DNA from 2 places in the Paenibacillus sp. P5_B5 genome. Region 2 is predicted to be linked to the other one. Evidence: a T-box and tRNA genes for the amino acid it is inferred to sense, from the RefSeq annotation. Region 2 holds a T-box; the other holds one or more tRNA genes.
The links. The T-box of region 2 lies ahead of ileS (isoleucine--tRNA ligase). A T-box ahead of a tRNA ligase gene usually reads a tRNA of that ligase, here a tRNA-Ile.

Region 1: it has a tRNA-Ile gene. The T-box ahead of ileS (isoleucine--tRNA ligase) is inferred to sense a tRNA for this amino acid. The anticodon was not compared.

What each region holds. Positions count from the first base shown of each region.
Region 1 covers NZ_JBFULK010000013.1:121,244-131,646, forward strand. The annotation lists gene AC1DOK_RS17380 (carboxymuconolactone decarboxylase family protein) at 1-356, shown strand, start outside; gene AC1DOK_RS17385 (PLD nuclease N-terminal domain-containing protein) at 713-874, shown strand; tRNA gene AC1DOK_RS17390 (tRNA-Ile) at 1,244-1,317, opposite strand; tRNA gene AC1DOK_RS17395 (tRNA-Met) at 1,374-1,450, opposite strand; gene AC1DOK_RS17400 (hypothetical protein) at 1,525-1,689, opposite strand; gene AC1DOK_RS17405 (dipeptidase) at 1,936-3,315, shown strand; gene AC1DOK_RS17410 (hypothetical protein) at 3,332-3,577, shown strand; gene AC1DOK_RS17415 (S-layer homology domain-containing protein) at 3,637-4,860, opposite strand; gene pyrE (orotate phosphoribosyltransferase) at 5,041-5,685, opposite strand; gene pyrF (orotidine-5'-phosphate decarboxylase) at 5,721-6,461, opposite strand; gene carB (carbamoyl-phosphate synthase large subunit) at 6,580-9,798, opposite strand; gene carA (glutamine-hydrolyzing carbamoyl-phosphate synthase small subunit) at 9,785-10,403, opposite strand, start outside.
Region 2 covers NZ_JBFULK010000012.1:110,033-120,435, forward strand. The annotation lists gene AC1DOK_RS16510 (hypothetical protein) at 1-891, shown strand, start outside; gene AC1DOK_RS16515 (hypothetical protein) at 1,149-2,855, shown strand; gene AC1DOK_RS16520 (metal-dependent hydrolase) at 2,860-3,363, opposite strand; T-box leader at 4,023-4,289, shown strand; gene ileS (isoleucine--tRNA ligase) at 4,352-7,441, shown strand; gene AC1DOK_RS16530 (YqkE family protein) at 7,503-7,772, opposite strand; gene AC1DOK_RS16535 (DinB family protein) at 7,972-8,514, opposite strand; gene AC1DOK_RS16540 (helix-turn-helix transcriptional regulator) at 8,580-9,527, opposite strand; gene AC1DOK_RS16545 (hypothetical protein) at 9,583-9,783, opposite strand; gene AC1DOK_RS16550 (serpin family protein) at 10,084-10,403, shown strand, end outside.

The DNA.
Region 1 (10,403 bases), on a different contig from region 2:
TTAATCGAACTACAAGAGAACTTATCAAAATTAGAGTTTCTCAAATTAACGGGTGTGCCTTCTGCATAGATATGCATACATCCGATGCTCGTAAAATGGGTGAAACCGAACAACGAATTTATTGTTTAAATGCTTGGAATGAATGTACTTTTTATACACCAGATGAGAAGGTTGCTCTTGAACTAGCTGAGCATATTACTCTAATCCCTACCAAAAGAGTTCCTGAAGAACTATATAAGAGAGTACGTGAACAATATGATGAGAAACAATATGTTGACCTTGTTCTAATCATCAATCAAATCAACAGTTGGAATAGAATTTCTATTGCAATGGGTAACATAGCAACTGAAAAATAATTGCCCTCAACGAACATCTTTTGGTGTTCGTTTTTCCTTTTTTTACTTTGCATTATGTTCTACTGTGTTTTTGATCTTGCTTCGTGACGACCGAATTACCCAAGCCGTATAAAGGTTTAAGGGTTATATCCACCAATTGTTCCCAAGTTACGGTATCAGAGCATACCCCTTAACGGCTAAAATTAACGGATAGGGACTAGTGACGGCTTTAATTTTTCCCCCTCCCTATGGTTAACCACTATATTTTCGAAACTTTCAAAAAATTAAATCGTATTACTATCTAACAAATAAAGTAAGGTGGTAAATTCATGTCATTTATACCTTTTTTTGGTTTGCTATTTGTTCTTATAGTTTTCATGCTGCATATCGCTTCATGCGTTTTCGTATACCGTGATTGCATTAAGAAACGTAGAAGCCCTGAGTTTGCACTCTTGGCTGTTTTAGCGGTATTATTCTTTCCTGTCATGGGCTTGGTTGTTTATCTTATAATCCGCAACTATTCAAATTCCAGATACTAAGTTTACCATCTCGGCATTTCCCCCCTATGTCTGATTACAAAAGTCTCTCCGCTTATTTGGATTACTGTAGGCTTGTCCTTCTTCAACTTAAGAATTATGACTACTGGACGGTACTTGTCGCCTTTGACTTTAGTGTCCTAATTTCAAAAAAATTCCTATGATACAGAAAAGACAATCATGGAAGTAAGAAATATATAACGTTTTATGAAGGTTTTAAATCAGCTGGGTACAACTCGGAGTTTGCAAGAAATATTAATGGGATATTACGGAGATTTTAAAGCTCGCTCATATATTAATCTATCATTCTAACATCTACTACTCTAGCAAAAAAAGAAAAGAACCCTTGATAGATAAGGGTTCTTCTCGGTATGGGCCCTGAGGGACTCGAACCCCCGACCAATCGGTTATGAGCCGACCGCTCTAACCAACTGAGCTAAGGGCCCAAAACAGTTTGTCACCGTATATAAACGGACAAAACTACAATGGATAAATGATGAATTGGTTGCGGGGGCAGGATTTGAACCTGCGGCCTTCGGGTTATGAGCCCGACGAGCTACCGGGCTGCTCCACCCCGCGTTATTTCGTCTCGCAATATTAGCGACGCAGATAAATATACCAAGATGCTTAAGCATTGTCAAGGGATAATGTAATTATAAACTAAAACGAACGCCAAATCGCCCTTTTCTGGATTTATATACCTGAACTTCATGTGGGCAATCATACCCGTAAATCCACCAGTCCTCCTCCATTCTTTTGGCTAAACAGCCTGCTTGAAATTTACTGTCATAAAGTTTTGCCCAATAAATCCAGTCCACTTGTCTTCACTCCATATTTACTATACTTTGGTATCTATAGATTAACCTAAATTAAACAATCTTATCGAAAATTGGTACATGCAATTCATTTTTTTCTTTATGTTGAAATTGTCGTTATGATAAATTTTCGTTATAATAAGACAATAGTCTGAGGCACTAGAACGAATGGTTTTTTACTTTGCTTAATGAAGTCCTTTAGGGATATAATAATGGATGATTTTTGATTTTATTAAAGGAGGTCATAACATGGATAACAAACTACTTACATACTTATCAGAACATCGCAATCAACATATTGAAGAGCTTAAAGCATACATAAGAATTCCTAGCGTAAGTGCACTTACCAAACATAAAGAAGATATGTATGCATGTGCTGAGTGGATGGCAAATGCCTTACAGAACGCTGGACTCGAGCAAGTTGAGATTATGCAAACTCCCGGTCATCCGATTGTTTATGGAGAATGGCTACACGCTGAGGGCAAACCTACAATCCTTGTATATGGACACTATGATGTACAGCCAGCAGAACCGCTTGAATTATGGCATTCGGAACCATTTGAGCCCGAAATTCGTGGCGATAAGCTGTTTGCACGTGGTGCTACTGACGACAAAGGACAGTTATTCATTCATGTCAAAGCAATCGAAGCATGGTTGCAAACCTACGGAACTCTACCTGTAAATATCAAGTTCTGTATTGAAGGCGAAGAAGAAATTACTTCTCCGAATTTGGCACCTTTCATTGAGAAACATCAAGATAAATTAAGCTCAGATATCGTGCTTATTTCTGATGGACCCATTATTGCTGACGGTCAGCCTTCTATCGAATATGGACTACGCGGTATGGCGGGATGCGAGATTAAGGTTCAAGCATCTAACACGGACCTCCATTCCGGATTGTTTGGTGGCGGTGTACCTAATGCGATTCATGCATTAACAGATATCCTGAGCTCCTTCCATAAGGACAACGGTGCTGTTGCGATCGATGGCTTCTATGACGGTATCGAACCGTTTACAGAGGAAGAACGTGCCGCTTCAAGAGCACTGCCGATCGATGAGGATCAAATTCGTGAAGGCCTGGGTCTGTCTGCTCTCTATGGAGAAGAAGGTTTTTCTTATTACGAGCGCACTACCTCTAGACCAACAGTAGAAATCACATCAGTTACAGGTGGTTTCCAGGGAGAAGGCATTAAACCAATCATTCCAAGTAAAGCTTCTGCCAAAATCGCTTGTCGTATCGTACCACCACAAGTTCCTAGTGATATCCTAGATAAGCTTGAGAATCATGTTCACAAGGTATGTCCAGTCGGTGTTACAGTGACAGTTGATAAATTATTGCGCGGTAATGCATACATAACGCCAATCAATCACCCTGCTATTCAGGCTGCTTCTGACGCATATGAATATACGTATGGTAAACCAGCGCTTTATACGCGCGGTGGAGGCTCTATTCCAATTGTAGAGGTATTCTCTCGTGTCCTTGGTGCAGCTGTTGTCTTAATGGGCTTTGGACTGCCAGACGAGAACCTACATGCGCCTAACGAGCACTTTGATTTAAGGAACTTTGATAAAGGGATTGTAACCGTATGTAAATACTGGGGAAATATTGCTGAATTGAAGCCTGAATAAAGGAGGAGACTTAGCCTTGCAACCTTACATGGATATTATTACGATTATCGTTCTGACCGTCCTAATTGTTGGCGTACCGGTTTTAATTGGTAAACTTCAATCAGCCTCCACTCAAAAAATCGCTCTAGTCATTGCATTTATCGTGGTGCTGACATTCCTAGGCTATCAATTGCTTGGAGCAAGCAAAATGTTCTATCCATTCGTCGTTGCATTCGCAATTGAATGGAGCTGGCGCTACTGGCGCGAGAAGAAGAACAGCTAGTTTCTATAATTAAACATAAACGACTCCTTCAATCGTGAGGGAGTCGTTTATGTTTATTCTTATTTAGTCTGAAGGGCTACTTCAGGCAACGTAACGTCTAGTACCTGATTATAATCATAATATTGAATGCTTGTTTCAACCTCAATTTGTTTGAACGGAACTACGCTTGTGTTTGGCATCCCATTTCGTATAGATTGTACCCAATCAACCCTCGTTAATAAATTCGATTCAACGTCAATATAAATAATACCATTAATGGCGAGTGACAAATTATTCGTTGCTGACGAATTAAGTAACTCATCAATTTGATTGTTATCTCCAATTGTAGAAGTTAAGAACCCTGAAATATTAGAAATAGTGGGTAATGATCCAAACACTTGAATCTTATGGATCTTCTTTCCTTTGATCACTTCGGTCCCTAGGCTGCGATAAAAGTAATATTGATCATTAATAATCTGCTTCGGTTTTGAAGCTTCCATTTGAATACTCATCAACTGTTCAAAATTAAAAGGCATTACATCGATCCCTTTTATCCAGTTGGACTTTGCTTCTTTCATATTCGAATTATTCATTTTAATATAATTGCCGCTAGGTACAATGTATTGTTCCATCTCAATCCCTTTGACTGTTTCCTTACTTGGATAGCTGATGACTGATTTCAAGTGAAATCCTTTATCCTTATGAAATTCAGTTAGAGTTGTGGATTCAATACCTGTTATTGGTGTAGTTGAGGAATTAGAAGTGAGCTGATAATTCTGAATTTGTTTCGTATTCGTTTTATAGGAAGTAATCACTTTCATATGTTGATTGCGAGCGTCCTTAAGATTCTGAATTAATGACCGATCATTTTCTAATACGGTTCTTATCACCTTAGTTGCCTGATCTGGATCCACTTTGCCATTACTACTAAATGTCACTTGAAACTCAGTTTTCATTTTTTGAACAGCTACTTCATCTGCGATTCCTAAGAACCTGGCTAGCACATAATCAGCGTCAACCGCGTTAATTGCTTCTTGCAAACGGATAGTCCCGTCGGGATAGCCGTATATAATTTTACGTTCGGTTAATGCCCTTACCGAGTCTCCATAGACAGATTGCTCTTCAACATCCACTGGCAATTTAGCCACCGGATATTCAGGCTTCAGCTTCAAGTAGTCCGTAATTGCCTTAAAAAATTCACCACGCGTCATAGCATCTGTCTGAGCTTGTACACTACTTGCCTGTAGAGTTCCGAGAACAATTACGAATACAATAACAGAAAGACAGGATACAATTTTCTTCACATATTCCCCTCCTACAAGTTTTACAAAAAAATGATCCTTATTAGAAATTTAATTTATTTTAGCATAAACAGAATACTTTGCCTATTCGAATCAATTTCATAACTGATCTAAATTGATTCATTCATAAGAAAATACAAAAAAGCCAGAACAATCGTTCTGGCTCATTGATTACTTTATTTATTATACGCCAAATTCAGCTGGATTAGCTCTCCAAGATTGCAGCAGTGCAAGGTCTGACGCTTGAATTTTGCCAAGCTCTACTGCTTCTTCAAGCAATACACTATAGTTAGTAAGTGATTGGAGAGGAATACCGGCATCCGTGAAGGATTGAATAGCCTTCTCTAGTTGGTAGGTGAATATAGCCACTACAGCCAATGCTTGTCCACCAGCTTCATTAACAGCAAGCGCTGCTTTCAATGAAGAACCACCCGTCGATATCAAGTCTTCAATTACTACAACCTTCTGACCAACACGTAAAACACCTTCAATTTGATTCTCTTTACCATGCCCTTTAGCTTTATCACGGATATAGATCATCGGTAAGCCTAGCTTCTCTGCTACCCATGCAGCATGTGGAATGCCTGCTGTTGCAGTACCTGCAATCACTTCTGCTTCTGGATAATTCTCTTGAATAAGCGTTGCAAAGCCAGAAGCAATTAAATCACGAATTTCTGGAAAAGACATCGTTAAACGATTGTCACAATAGATAGGTGATTTAATGCCAGAAGTCCATGTGAAAGGCTGGTGTGGACGAAGCGCTACAGCTTCAATCTTCAGTAGGGATGCTGCAATTTGCTTAGCAAGTTCATTAAGTTCTGTTGTCATAAAAACAGTCACTCTCCTCGAAATATTGGATTCAATTATGCGCTCAGAATCGATGTGATAATCGACTCAAGAGCAGTTCTTGGTTGTTCTGCTGCTGTAATAGGTCTTCCAATCACGACGAAGTCTGTACCTTCAGAGAACGCTTGTCGTGGCGTCATGATCCGTGTTTGATCGCCTACGTCTGACCCAGCAGGTCTAATACCTGGTGTCACAGTTATGAAGTTACTACCGCATGCAGCTTTAATCGAGTTTACCTCAAGTGGAGAGGCAACGACACCATCAAGTCCTGCTTCCTTGGTAAGCTTCGCGTAGCGAATTACCGAGTCTTCCACAGAGCCAGTGATACCAATCTCTTCATTAAGCACTAGTTGGCTAGTTGATGTAAGCTGTGTAACTCCTATGACGATTGGTTTATGGGAGCTTGCGCTAAGGCCAGTTAAAGCTTTATCCACGCCTTCAAGCGCATATTCCATCATCATTTTGCCTCCGCCTGCGTGTACATTAAACATATCAACACCAAGCTTCGTAACACTTTCGGCGCCACCTTTAACAGTGTTTGGAATATCATGCATTTTGACATCGAGAAATACTTTGTAGCCTCGATCTTTCAGCTTAGCTACGAAGCTAGGTCCTGCTGCGTAGAACAATTGCATACCTACTTTCATATAACACGGTATGCCACTTAATTGCTCAATTAAACGTTCAGCTGCATCGCTATTCGGGTAATCAAGTGCAACCATAATACGTCCGGCAACTTCATCAACAGTCATGTTCATCTTCGACATCGTTATTTGCCTCCTCATATTCACAATACAAGCGGGCTGCATGGCTATTCGCGACATCTTGCTGATATCGTCAAGCCATACTCACCCGCTTTAATTACCCTGTTACATTTTAAGATTGTTTTAGATGTATTGGCATTGCTTTAGAAGTGAAGTTAATCGCTTCTAACATGTGCCATAAAGCTCTGAATGTATCTAAGGAAGTCAGACATACAACACCATTCTCTGCTGCTTCACGACGAATACGGAATCCGTCTCGTTGTGGAGTTTTACCTTTAGTTAATGTGTTGACAACGATATGTCCTTCGCCACTGCGAATCATATCAAGGATATTCGGTGATCCTTCACTAAGCTTATTGACTGTGTTAACGATTAAGCCAGCTTCTTCGAATGCTTTAGCTGTACCGCCAGTTGCAATAATCTTGTAGCCAAGACTTGAGAAGCCACGGAAGATCTCAATTGCTTCTTCTTTATCTTTATCGGCAATAGTTGCAATAATGTTACCAGTTGGCGGTATTTTCATACCTGCACCAACCAAACCTTTATAAAGGGCTTTTGCAAAGTTCACGTCGCGTCCCATTACTTCACCTGTTGATTTCATCTCAGGTCCGAGTGTTGTATCAACACGGCGTAGTTTAGCGAATGAGAACACAGGAACTTTAACTGATACACAATCATCCTCTGGCCATAAGCCAGTTGAGTAACCCATCTCCGATAGCTTTTGACCCATAATGACACGAGTCGCTACATTCGCCATTGGAATATTCGTTACTTTGGACAAGAATGGTACTGTTCTTGATGAACGTGGATTTACTTCAATCACATACACTTCGTCCTTATAAATAACGAACTGGATATTCACAAGACCTACAACTTTGAGTTCAAGTGAAATTTTGACTGTTACATCGATGATCTTCTGTTTAATTTCATCTGATAACGATTGTGGAGGATACACTGCGATCGAGTCACCTGAGTGAACCCCTGCACGCTCAATGTGCTCCATAATTCCTGGAATAAGGACAGTTTCTAAATCACAGATCGCATCAACCTCTACTTCTTTACCAAGCATGTAGCGGTCAATCAATACGGGGTGTTCTGGATTAATCGTTACTGCGTACTCCATGTAGCTTAGTAGCTCTTCGTCAGAGTATACGATTTCCATCGCACGTCCACCTAGAACATAGGAAGGACGAACCAGTACCGGATATCCGAACTTCGAAGCTGTTCCTACTGCTTGGTCAACTGAAGTTACAGTGCCACCAGGAGGTTGTGCAATATTAAGGCTTGTAAGCAAAGCTTCAAATCTCTTACGATCTTCTGCTTTATCAATGGAGTCTAGATCAGATCCTAAGATACGAACGCCTGCTTTGGACAATGGTGCAGCAAGGTTAATCGCTGTTTGTCCACCGAATTGTACGATAACACCGAATGGTTGCTCACGTTCAATGATGTTCATTACATCTTCAAAGAATAACGGTTCAAAATAAAGTCTATCTGATGTGTTAAAGTCTGTTGATACTGTCTCCGGGTTGTTATTAATAATAACAGCTTCATATCCAGCAGCTTGAATTGCCCATACCGCATGTACTGTGGAATAGTCGAACTCAATACCCTGTCCAATCCGAATTGGTCCTGAACCAAGCACAATCACTTTCTCTTTGGACGACTCCATTACCTCATCTTCTTGCTCATAAGTGGAGTAGTAGTAAGGTGTTGTAGCTTCGAATTCAGCTGCGCAAGTATCAACCATTTTGTAGACCGGTTTAATTCCTTTACTAATACGATCTGAGCGAATTGCCGCTTCGTTCGTAGCAGAATGAAGTCCAGCAAGCGTGCGAATTTCTGCGATTGCACGGTCTGTAAATCCCATACGCTTCGCTTCAAGCAGAAGCTCAGGTGTTAATTCCACAGCCTTAAGCTGTTCTTCGAATGTAATCATCTTATACAGCTTCTGTAAGAACCACCAGTCAATATTCGTAAGCTCGTGTAGCTGTTCGATTGTATATCCACGACGATATGCTTCTGCGATAAGGAACAATCTCTCATCATCAGGCTTCTTCAGACGTGAATCAAGTGTTTCTTGATCAATCAAATCTGTCTCCTTCAAGAATAGACGGTGAACACCGATCTCGAGTGAGCGAATAGCTTTGTGAATAGATTCTTCAAATGTACGTCCGATCGCCATAACTTCGCCGGTTGCTTTCATTTGAGTTCCAAGCTTACGATTAGCACTTGTAAATTTATCGAACGGCCAACGTGGAATTTTCGAAACGATATAATCCAGTGTAGGCTCGAAGCATGCATATGTTTGTCCTGTAACAGGGTTAATTAGTTCATCAAGCGTATAACCAATCGCAATCTTCGCTGCCATTTTCGCAATCGGATATCCAGTTGCTTTAGAAGCAAGTGCAGATGAGCGACTTACACGCGGGTTAACTTCAATTACGTAATATTGGAATGATTGCGGATCAAGTGCGAATTGTACGTTACAACCGCCTTCGATATTAAGCGCACGAATGATTTTGAGTGAAGCAGCACGTAGCATTTGATATTCACGATCGGATAGCGTCTGGCTCGGCGCAACTACGATTGAATCACCTGTATGTACGCCGACTGGGTCGAAGTTCTCCATGTTGCACACAACGATACAGTTATCGTTAGCGTCACGCATAACCTCGTATTCAACTTCCTTCATACCTGCGATACTTCTCTCAATTAGGCATTGGCCGATTGGTGAGTAACGAAGACCTGATTTAACAATCTCAACAAGCTCTTCCTGTGTATCACAAATCCCGCCACCTGTTCCACCAAGCGTATAAGCCGGACGAACTATGATCGGGAAGCCAATTTCTTCAGCAAAATCAACCGCTTCTTGTACTGTTGTTACAATTGTACTGTCAGGTACAGGCTGCTCAAGCTCACGCATAAGCTCGCGGAATAAGTCGCGATCCTCTGCTTTCTCGATTGCAGTTAATTGAGTACCAAGAAGTTTCACATTCTCGTTCTCTAGAACACCTGCGCGTGCAAGCTCAACTGCCATGTTAAGTCCCGTTTGACCACCAAGAGTTGGCAATAAACCATCTGGGCGTTCTTGACGAATAATTTGGGTTACGAATTCTAGCGTAATAGGCTCAATATAAACTTTATCCGCCATATTCGTATCTGTCATAATTGTTGCCGGGTTGGAGTTGATTAAGACAACCTCCATCCCCTCTTCCTTCAATGCTTGACAGGCTTGTGTACCTGCATAGTCGAATTCTGCTGCTTGACCGATGATAATCGGACCAGAGCCGATCACTAATATTTTCTTAAGCTTATTATTTTTGGGCATAGTGAAGTTCTCCTTCCGCAGACTGTGTTTTATTCTTCTGTTGCCAAGCTGCAAGCATTTGCGATTGACGAGGTGCCTCTGGATTCTGAGCTTTAGAATCACGAATCATTTGAATGAAATCATCGAACAAGTAGGATGAATCAAATGGTCCAGGAGCCGCTTCTGGGTGATATTGTACTGAGAATGCAGGATGCTTCTTATGACGTAAGCCTTCGATTGTACGATCATTGTTGTTAATATGGGTAACAATCAAATCTGTTCCTTCTATTGAATCAGTCATAACCGTATAACCGTGATTCTGTGAAGTAATATAGCAACGTCCTGACTGAAGATCTTTCACTGGGTGGTTTCCACCACGATGACCAAACTTAAGCTTCTCTGTATCTGCACCGCCTGCTAAGGCGAACAATTGATGTCCTAAGCAAATCCCGAAGATCGGAAACTCACCAAGCAGCTCTTGAATCATTGTTACGCCATGAGGTACATCCTTCGGATCCCCAGGGCCATTGGATAGTAGAACACCATCAGGTATCAATCTGCGAATTTGTTCAGCTGTAGTATCCTGTGGCACTACAATCACATCACAACCACGTTTGGACAAATCA
Region 2 (10,403 bases):
TTATTATTATCACGAAACTCAACGATATGTGACTGTGACAGAACACCAATTGAATATTTTAGCGTTTATGATACGACAACGACTAAGAGGATCGATTATCCTATTGTAACTCAGCTAGCCATCAAGTATCGAGGGAGCGGTTCGTTCGTTGCTGATCGACGTGGATTTTTCTACGAGATTCCGAGTGATCCTACGGTGCAAGTTCCTATGAGTGATACTGCAATAGCCTTCAAATTACCTGACTTTGTGTATGGCGCGGCATTCTCCAAAGACGGCAAAACGATTATTGCTGTAACAGGTCCCAAGGAACAAGGAATGGATACGAAGCTAGACATGAGATTAATCGATGTCTCGACACGTAAAGAAATGTTACTAAAGCAAGTAATAAGAGGGCGGAATTACCAAAGTCAGGTTTCCGATATGCTATTTCCTATTTCGTTTATTGATGATGGGAAAGATGTGTATTTCACATTATTGAATCCGAATCCAAACAAGCATGAAGAAATGCGATATAAGCTCAATTGGAAGTTGTCTCAAATCTCAGAATGGGATACTCCGGTACTACCAACAGAAGAAGCTGCATTTCAACCTTCAGATGATGGACGCTATCAAATTTACTTAAATTACGGGTTGTATAGCTCAGCAAACGCTAAACAATCCATTATGCTTGACGGTAAGTTGATTGATTTATGGGGTGGAATGTGGATTCCAAATACACATGATTATGTTAGCTTAACCCCTAAGAATAACTACGCTTCAATTACTGTATTTCATGCGGATACCTTGGAGGAGACATATTATAACAATATATTAATGACGAATCCGTGGATTCAAACTGCATCAACCGATGGGAAGTGGTTATATGTCACAGTTGAAGGTGTCAATAAATAGAACACAAATTAATTTGTTACACAAATGAAATATTCCTGTTACGTTCCCATAACATTGATCGGGTAATATAATAAACAAGACCCCCTTTTTAATATAAAACATTAAGGACCTGCCCCGTTGGCTAGGTCCTATTTTTTTTGTGTAACGATAAAACCCACAGGTTGTACAAAAAGTTTTACAAATATTAGAAACTAAAAGTTCATATAGAACGTCTATAAGGATGAAATACATATTATTTTGTTATGAAGAGGTGTAGTGTGAGCATAAAGAACATGTATATTGGTTTAGTTGTGTTGATCGCCCTCATTATAGGAGTAGTTAGTTTTAACCTTATTTCACCTACAGCTGGTTCTAATTCATTAGCGGGAGCCTTAGCATCCTCACCGACCATAACACCGTCTCTTGTAGCTACACCATCACCTATTTCTACTCCAGTGAGTACAGCTTCACCAACTAATACGCCCGATCCATCGAATTTGCCTGAGTACAAGGATGAGTTTGCTAATTCTCTACCAGCACCTTCTATTTATCCAGAGGCAACTTTGGAGGAGCAGCAAGCGTTCGCAGAGTCAGTTAAGGAGGAGCCAATCCCTACAAAGTGGGGGGATGGCAAGGACGTTCTATTCCGCCTTAATTCAGATCCGCGTTTAATGAATAACTCATTAATGGTAAGTATTCCGAAAAGAGACGAGACGATTACGATTTTCTTCAAAAAGCCAATGGATCGAAGTTCTGTCGAGAAAGCGATTAAGAAAATAGATGAACGCAGTTATCGATTCTATCCTAAGCTGTTGCTCCACTGGTCGAATGATCAGGAGCTGCATGTGAAAGCACTGATTTCGCAAGCAGAAACTAAATTAAATGGTTCAGATCAATTGAGTATCGATCTTAAGGATGCTAGAACGCAAAGTGGCGGTGCTTTGAAGATATCCGGATCATCCGTTAGGAATTCATTTGTTGGTACTATCGCAGAGCCGTTAAATCTGTGGAAAGTTGCTTTAGATCAGCCGACGAATAGGAAGCAGTTAACATCATTTGATATTCCATATAACGAGATTTCACTACTCGACACAGAGGCACGCTACTTCTTATTAGCGCGTGATACGAAGTATGGATGCCGCTGTGATACGGGGCCAACAAATCATTATAGTGTGTACGATACAAGCCTTGATAAGTATACCTATTATCCGTATGGTACCGAGATTATGGAGAATTATCGCGGAAGCGGGTCATTCGTTGCGGATCGGCGTGGTTTCTTTTATGAGATACCAGATGAATCTGAGGTTCAAATTCCGATGAGTAAGACAGCTATGATGTTCAAACTACCAGAGTTCGTGCATGGTGCTGCTTTCTCTAAGGATAAAAAAACGATTATTCTGGTAACGGGGTCCGAGAAGACAGATGAGAATACGAAATTTAATTTTAGATTGATTGATGTCGCTACGAGTAAAGAAACATTACTACTCAAGCAAGAGATAATCGGTGGTATTCAGCAGAGTTATTCAACCGATGAGCGTTATCCGATTAAACTCTTTGATGATAGTCAAGAAGTTTATTTTGAAATGCAAAATCCTAAAGGTGAAATGAGTAACGGTGAACTAAATGATATGGTCCGTTATCGATTTAATTGGCAATCGAAGAAGCTTGCGAAGTGGGATTCACCTGGACCTAAGAATGTGTGGTTGAGCTTAAAGGCGTCGGATGACGGTCGGTTTAAGGTGTATGCGAATGGCGGATTGTATGATGGTAATAAGCTGTTAGTTTCTTCTGAAAGTAAACCTAGTTTAGATTACGGTGTCTGGATTCCCCAGACACACGATTATGCTATGATCGAATATGAAGACAATCAGGGTTCACTTGTCATTCTTCATGCTGGCACCTTACAAGAAACGATATACGAGAATATTAAAGGGTCACCGGTAGGAACATCTAAGGATGGAAAATGGATCTATGTATTAAATTAGGGTGTTAAAAAATATTCGTTATACTACCTAGAATAGGTAGGAGTACAATGAAAATAATAAGGATGATTTGAATGATTCCTTCCGAAGCTGAGCCTGTTTTGATAGCAAGAAATTTAGGTAGTAAGCGGAATTTGATTCGTAGTGGCCACATCAGCGCTACTCCTTGCTCATTCAGCAGATCAAGTAGTGGATGAGAAGCATAAGCGAGCAAACTAGCCCAGAGTATTGGCTCAGGTAATGGGGAAAGCAACAAATATAAACCTAATAAACACACCAATGAATGCGTAAGTGTTCGGTGACGAACTTTGAGAAATCGTAATAAGTAAGTGATCGGGAAGAAAACTTTAGCCATAGTCGATCCAGGCTTATCAACATCAGCCAAGGGGCCAGCCAAACAACCGATCATAAGTGCAGCGGCAGATTCCCAAGAAAATAAGGGTTGGTTAAAATAAAGGACAACGCTTTCCGCTGCTAATAGACCAGCAAGGCTGTGGGTTTTCTGTAACATCTAATAATCCTCCAAATTCTAATCTAAGCTGTGCTAGTACATAAGGCAGAGAATTATTATAGCAAACATATGATCGCATTTCCAATTCGCAGATATTTTTAACACAAATGTAATGTTCCTGTTACTGTCCCATAATGTTGGTAGGGTAATATAATAACCAAGACCCCCTTTTAAATATAAAACTTTGAGAACCTGCCCCGTTGGCGAGGTTCTTCTTTTTTTGTCCAATCAGCAACAAAAAATTCGTGATAACGTCTAGGTCAACATATTTAAAGGGTGAAATAACTAAGTATTGGCAAGTTAGAATTGATGCTCAGAAGAATCCCCCAATCGAAAATGCACCCATGCTCATTTTGAATTTTACTAGCCGCTCATAATTTTTAACACAAATGAAATATTCCTGTTATAGTCCCATAATGTTCATCGGGTAATATAATAACCAAGACCCCCTTTTAAATATAAACTTTGGGAACCTGCCCCGTTGGCGAGGTTCTCTTTTTTTTCAAGATGATAAGTCTTTGCCTGAGAAACAGAAGAAACACTTGATACAGGTCAATCAACTCTACTATGGGCACAAGAGCTAGAGCGCGAAATCTAGGTCATCGAACCTTGACAACTGAGATCTAATTATGATATAAAATCAGTAATTGAAATCGAATATAAATTTGATGACGAGAACGAGTAAGTTGTGTTTCTGATCCTTAGAGAGCCGGTATTATGCTGCAAGCCGGTGTTCAGTTGACAGCCCAAAATCATCTCTGAGAAATGAAGCTGAACGTCGCACAAAGACAAGTAAGCCTAGCCGGGATTCCGCCGTTATATGGAACACGTATGATAGTACGTTGAATGAGTGCTATGATCATTGAGCTGTAAAGTGAAATGATTGTGGAATTTGGGTGGTATCGCGAGTCTAACTCGTCCCTTATAGGGACGGGTTTTTTTGTATGTAAATAAGACACGCTAAACGAATAGAAGGAGATGGATGGGCATGAAGAAGGTTGATGTGAAAGAACAATCAAGAGCTCGTGAGATTCGAGTTCTTCAAGGATGGAAGGAAAAGGATACGTTCAAGGAATCGATACGCCGCAGGGAGAATAATCCTTCTTTTGTATTCTATGAAGGGCCTCCTACTGCAAATGGTGCTCCACATATCGGTCATGTGCTTGGAAGAGTAATCAAGGACTTTATTGGTCGTTACAAAACAATGGCTGGTTATAAGGTTATCCGTAAAGCTGGTTGGGATACGCATGGACTGCCTGTTGAACTAGGTGTAGAGAAACAGTTAGGGATTTCGGGTAAACAGGATATTGAGAAATATGGTGTCGAGAAGTTCGTACGTAAATGTAAGGATAGTGTCTTCGAATATGAGAAGCAGTGGAGAGAGCTGACTGAAGCGATTGGCTATTGGACGGATCTCGATAATCCTTACATCACACTTAAGAATGAGTATATTGAGAGCGTTTGGAACATTCTCTCAACGATTCATAATAAAGGATTGTTATATCGCGGACATCGGGTTAGCCCTTACTGTCCATGTTGTCAGACAACACTTAGCTCACATGAAGTTGCTCAGGGGTATGAAGATGTGAAGGACCTGAGTGCAACTGTTAAATTCCGTTTGAAGGATTCAAGTGATTCTATTTTGGCATGGACGACAACACCATGGACGTTACCGGCGAATGTCGCACTAGCTGTGAATCAGGATTTATCCTATTCCCGAGTTAAGCAGGATGATGAAGTTTACATCGTGGCAAGTAATTTAGTTGAAGATGTGATGAAAGGGGAGTACGAGATCCTTTCGACTTTATCAGGTGCTGAGCTTGTAGGTAAAGCTTATGAACCGCCATTTAATTATGCTTCCGTAGACGGTGGTCATGTTGTCATTAGTGGAGACTTTGTAAGTGACTCTAGTGGTACTGGTATCGTGCATATCGCTCCTGCACACGGGGAAGACGATTATAAAGTTGCTAGACAGAATGGTATTGGCATGCTGAGCGTTGTGGATAATGCGGGCAAATATACGGACGATGTAACTGATTTTGCTGGACGTTTCGTTAAAGATTGTGATATCGATATCGTTAAGCTGCTTGCTGAACGTGGGTTATTATTCTCTAAACAAAAGTATGAGCATAGCTATCCTTTCTGTTGGCGCTGTAAATCACCACTACTCTATTATGCGATGGAGAGCTGGTTCATCGAAACAACGGCAGTTAAGGAGCAATTAATCGCCAATAACAATCAAATCAATTGGTACCCGTCTCACTTAAAGGAAGGTCGCTTTGGTAAATTCCTAGAGGAGCTAGTGGATTGGAATATTAGCCGTAACCGTTATTGGGGAACACCTTTAAATATCTGGACATGTAACAGCTGTCACTCAGAATATGCACCTAACAGCTATGAGGATTTGAAGAAGCATGCAACAGAAGAGATTGGTGATCATTTGGAGCTTCATAAGCCTTATATTGATGACGTGAAGCTGCGTTGTCCCAAGTGCGAGGGTACAATGGAACGGACCTCTGAAGTGATCGATGTATGGTTTGATAGTGGCTCGATGCCGTTTGCGCAGTACCATTATCCATTCGACAATCAAGAGATGTTCCAAGAGCAATACCCTGCTGATATGATCGTAGAAGGAATTGATCAAACTAGGGGCTGGTTCTATAGCTTACTTGCAGTTTCGACACTGTACAATGGTCAATCTCCGTATAAAGCCGTTCTAGCTACAGGCCATGTACTCGATGAGAGTGGGCAGAAGATGTCCAAGAGTAAGGGGAATGTCGTTGACCCTTGGGAGATTATCGAGGAATATGGTACGGATGCATTCCGCTGGGCTCTGCTTGCTGATAGCGCACCTTGGAACAGTAAACGATTCTCGAAACAGATTGTAGCAGAGGCTAAGTCGAAGGTTATCGATACCCTGAATAATACGCATGCATTCTTTGCACTATATGCGTCGCTTGATTCATTCCGTCCAGAAGAACATCCTTTGCTGCCTAAGACCAATAAGCTTGATCGATGGATTATTTCCCGATTGAATTCGTTGATTAACAACGTTCGCGCTGGACTCGATACCTATGACTTTATGAATCCAGCTAAACTAATGGAAGCTTATATCGATGAACTCAGTAACTGGTACATTCGCAGATCGAGAGATCGGTTCTGGGGAAGTGACATGACAGAAGACAAAATCGCTGCTTATCAGACATTACAAGAGGTTTTATTGACATTAAGTAAGCTTATTGCTCCTTTTGCGCCATTTATTTCCGAGGAAATATTTGAGAATTTAGGTTGGCGAGAAAGCGTGCATTTAACTGATTATCCAACCGCGGATGAATCCTTAATTGATCTTCAATTAGAAAAGGAAATGCAAACGACTCGACAAATTGTAGAGCTAGCTCGTAATATTCGTAATGAAGTGGCGATTAAGACACGTCAACCATTGTCTGAGATGTTCATTTCCATGGATGAGGATTTTGATCTGTTAGGATACAGCACGATCATCAAGGAAGAAATTAATGTCAAAGAAATTCATGTCGTTCACAGCGATAGCGATTTTGTTGAGTTTTCCTTAAAGCTTAATCTGAAGGTTGGCGGTCCTAAGTATGGCAAACACGTAGGATTGATCCAAAAGCATCTACAAGGACTTACGCCAGATGAGGCTCGTAAGGTTGTTGAGCAAGGTTACGTAGATCTACAGGTAAGTGATGAAGAGAAGCTGCATATCACAAGTGATGAACTGCTTACACAAAAGCAATCTAAGCAAGGCTTTGCATCTGCGTCTGGATACCAAATGGCGGTTGCGCTTAATACAGAAATCACCCCTGAATTGGAACAAGAAGGTTTAGTACGTGAGGTAGTCAGAGTGATTCAAGATTACCGGAAGAAGCTGGATCTGCCGATTGAGGAACGGATTAACTTGGTGCTTGATGTTGATTCGGAGGTTAGAGAAGCGATTGAACGCAATGAAAGCTTGCTCCGCGACAATGTACTACTCTTGAATCTATCCTTTAGTAAAAAGGATGGAATGGAGTATGCGACATTCGGTGATAAGGCCGTAGGGATGCTGCTTGATAAATAAAATAGTATAAAAATAAAATAAGCTCTTGTGGATCTAGCCAGATGGTCAGATCCACGAGAGCTTATTTAAATTTGCGCCAATCCATCTTACTATTTTCAAGTAGATGCTCAAAATTATTATCGAGTCGCTTTTGCTCTTCCTTACGAGCTTCTTCGGCTTTTTGTCTGGCTTCTTCTTTCTGCCTTGCTTCCTCAGCCCTCATGTCATCTGCTTGAGCTTTAAGCTTATTGACAAGCTCGGGATTTAATAAATCCTTCAGCGTTGCTGGTTTATCCTCTTGGGAAGCTCCTTTCCGAGTAGAAGCGGGGACCTGTCTTTTTTTCTTAGCCATATTAATCACCTCGGTAGTTAGTTATCAACATTTTAACACAAATGAAATATTCCTGTTATAGTTCCATAATGTTGATCGGGTAATATAATTAACAAGACCCCCTTTTAATATAAAAATCTTGAGGACCTGCCCCGTAGGGAAGGTCCTCCTTTTTTTATGATATAGATTTTATATCGCTAGCTTTCTTTTTAATTCTTATTTATTTACTGTTGTACCAATCAATGAGTCTTGCTTTCTGGTGCAGATGGTGACGGTAATGCATTTCGACCAGTGTGAACCATTCTATGGCATTTAATTCACCGAATCTGGGGTGAGGAATGGTTTGATTACTAGGTATAGCATGGAGCGTAGGTTCAATTTCATTCATCCTTTGAATAACAAGTTGAATGCCCTCTGTTAGCTGCTCTTTGGTTGCAGGCTGTTCAGGGGTATATTCATTGGAAGCTGGTACGGAAATACGGATTGGAGGAAAACTACCTAATGCGAAAATCGCATTTCCTTGCTCTGTCTTGGCTTTAGATGCATCACCGCTATGAGGCTCTTGCATGCGACAGGCTTCAATATTGCGAAGCTGCATATAAAGAGCAGATTGAATCAGATGGAGGTGCATTTGTCCAAGCGACCATTCTTCTTCGCTCGGCTTGCAGACAAGTTGTTCAATGCTGAAGTTGTCTAATTCCTTCAAGTATTGAGTGGCTGTTTCTTCAAATCGCAGTAACGTTTGTTTAGTATTCGTAATCATGTAGGATAACCCCTTTCATATTTAAACTATCCCCAATATACTAAAACGCTACTGACAACAGTATGTCAGTAGCGTTTTAGTATATTCTCAGCATGATCACGGATAAGCTTCTTTAGTGAATCAGGTTCAAGTATCTCTGCATTCGCACCAAAGCTTAGTACCCAAGGTAATACTTCCTCGGCCGTCCTTACTCGAAGGGTAACTAGTAAGCTGTTTTTATTGTTCTCGATTGATTCTGTATAGTAGTACGAATTAATTGTCCATTGATCCGCAACTTTGGAATCGATAAGAACACGAACAAGCGTATGACGATCGTCAACAGGTTTATAGGAACGTAGTTGAAAATCAGTTGGCCGTATGAATTTCTCCTCTAACAACTGAAGCTCTGTCATACGACTTAAGCGAAAATGACGAATACTGTTCCGTAAATTACAAAATGCAATTAAAGCCCATGAATTATTAACGTATACAAGTGCATAAGGATCCACAGTTCGCGTGCTATGGCGCTCATCATTAGCCGCTGATACACCTTTCATGTAATGAAAGTGTACCTTGCGCTCTTCAAGTACAGCACGACGAAGAGAAGCAAGTGCCTCTAATTGAAGTTCTACATTAAGTGAGATTTCAGAATTAATTAGCTTCAGCCCTTGCCTTACACGCGCAGTTTCTTCTTGTATTGCTCTAGGTAATATAGCTTCAATCTTCGCCCTAGCTACCCGTGCTTTGATTCGGTAATCCTGATCAAATTGCTGCTCTACAAAGTCGATACCAAGTGACAGTGTTATAGCTTCTTCTGTAGTCAAACACACGGGAGGAAGAAAGTAGCCCTCAAGCAAACAATAGCCTTGACCAGGAGAACTAATAATCGGTACGTTCGCTTCGCTTAGAGCTTGGATATCTCGATATATCGTCCTCCTACTTGTTTCGAAGGTAGCTGCTAAATCTTCAGCACGCTGTATTCCTTTGCTCTGAAGCTCTAGAATAATGGCGAGTAGACGATCTGTCTTATTCATAATCCCAACCATCTCCCTCTAAGATTCATTCTTCATATAAGGCTCAACACCAAAATCAGTACTTGAAAAATTGTAATGGTGCCGATAGATTACCGCTGCGTGGACGGATTGTCCTTACGATCGCTGTTGCCCCCAGATTTCTTGATCGTATACCGCATATAGCGGTAGAAATCCGGTGGCAAAGGCGAACGCTTCGCTTCTCCAGGACAATTCCGTCCCCTCCGCTACCATCTGCATATAGTTCTGTCTTTAGCAAGCACTGATTATGATTCAGAGCCTCGTATAATATACTGTTGTTTACTTAAAACAAACGTATGTACATCGTATTTTTAACACAAATGAAATATTCCTGTTATGGTTCCATAATGTTGATCGGGTAATATAATAAACAAGACCCCCTTTTAATATAAAATTCTTGAAGACCTGCCCCGTTGGCGAGGTCTTCCTTTTTTTTGGGGGGATACAGAACAGTTAAAGCAACAATTGAGAGTAGACATTCGTCTAATAAGCATAATTCAAAATTGGAATATCGCAAGATGTAAGGGAGGATTGTAGCATGACAGATACAATACGTAAGACCATTACTTATATATATACGGCTATCTCTGCAGTTGCAATTGTTCTCTCATTTGCTGTTATTTACAGTGATAAAGCAGGACAAGTTCCTACTATTGAGGCGGATAGCCTGCAACAAAATATTCAGCCGAATCAAGTCGAACCAGTCAAGCTGAGTGAACCATTTATTGAAGCTACATCAAATTTTTCAATAGAGTTATTCAAACAAGTTAACAAGAACGAAGAGAATGTGCTGCTATCCCCAACTTCAATCTATTTAACACTTGGAATGACAGCTAATGGCGCAGCGGATAACACATT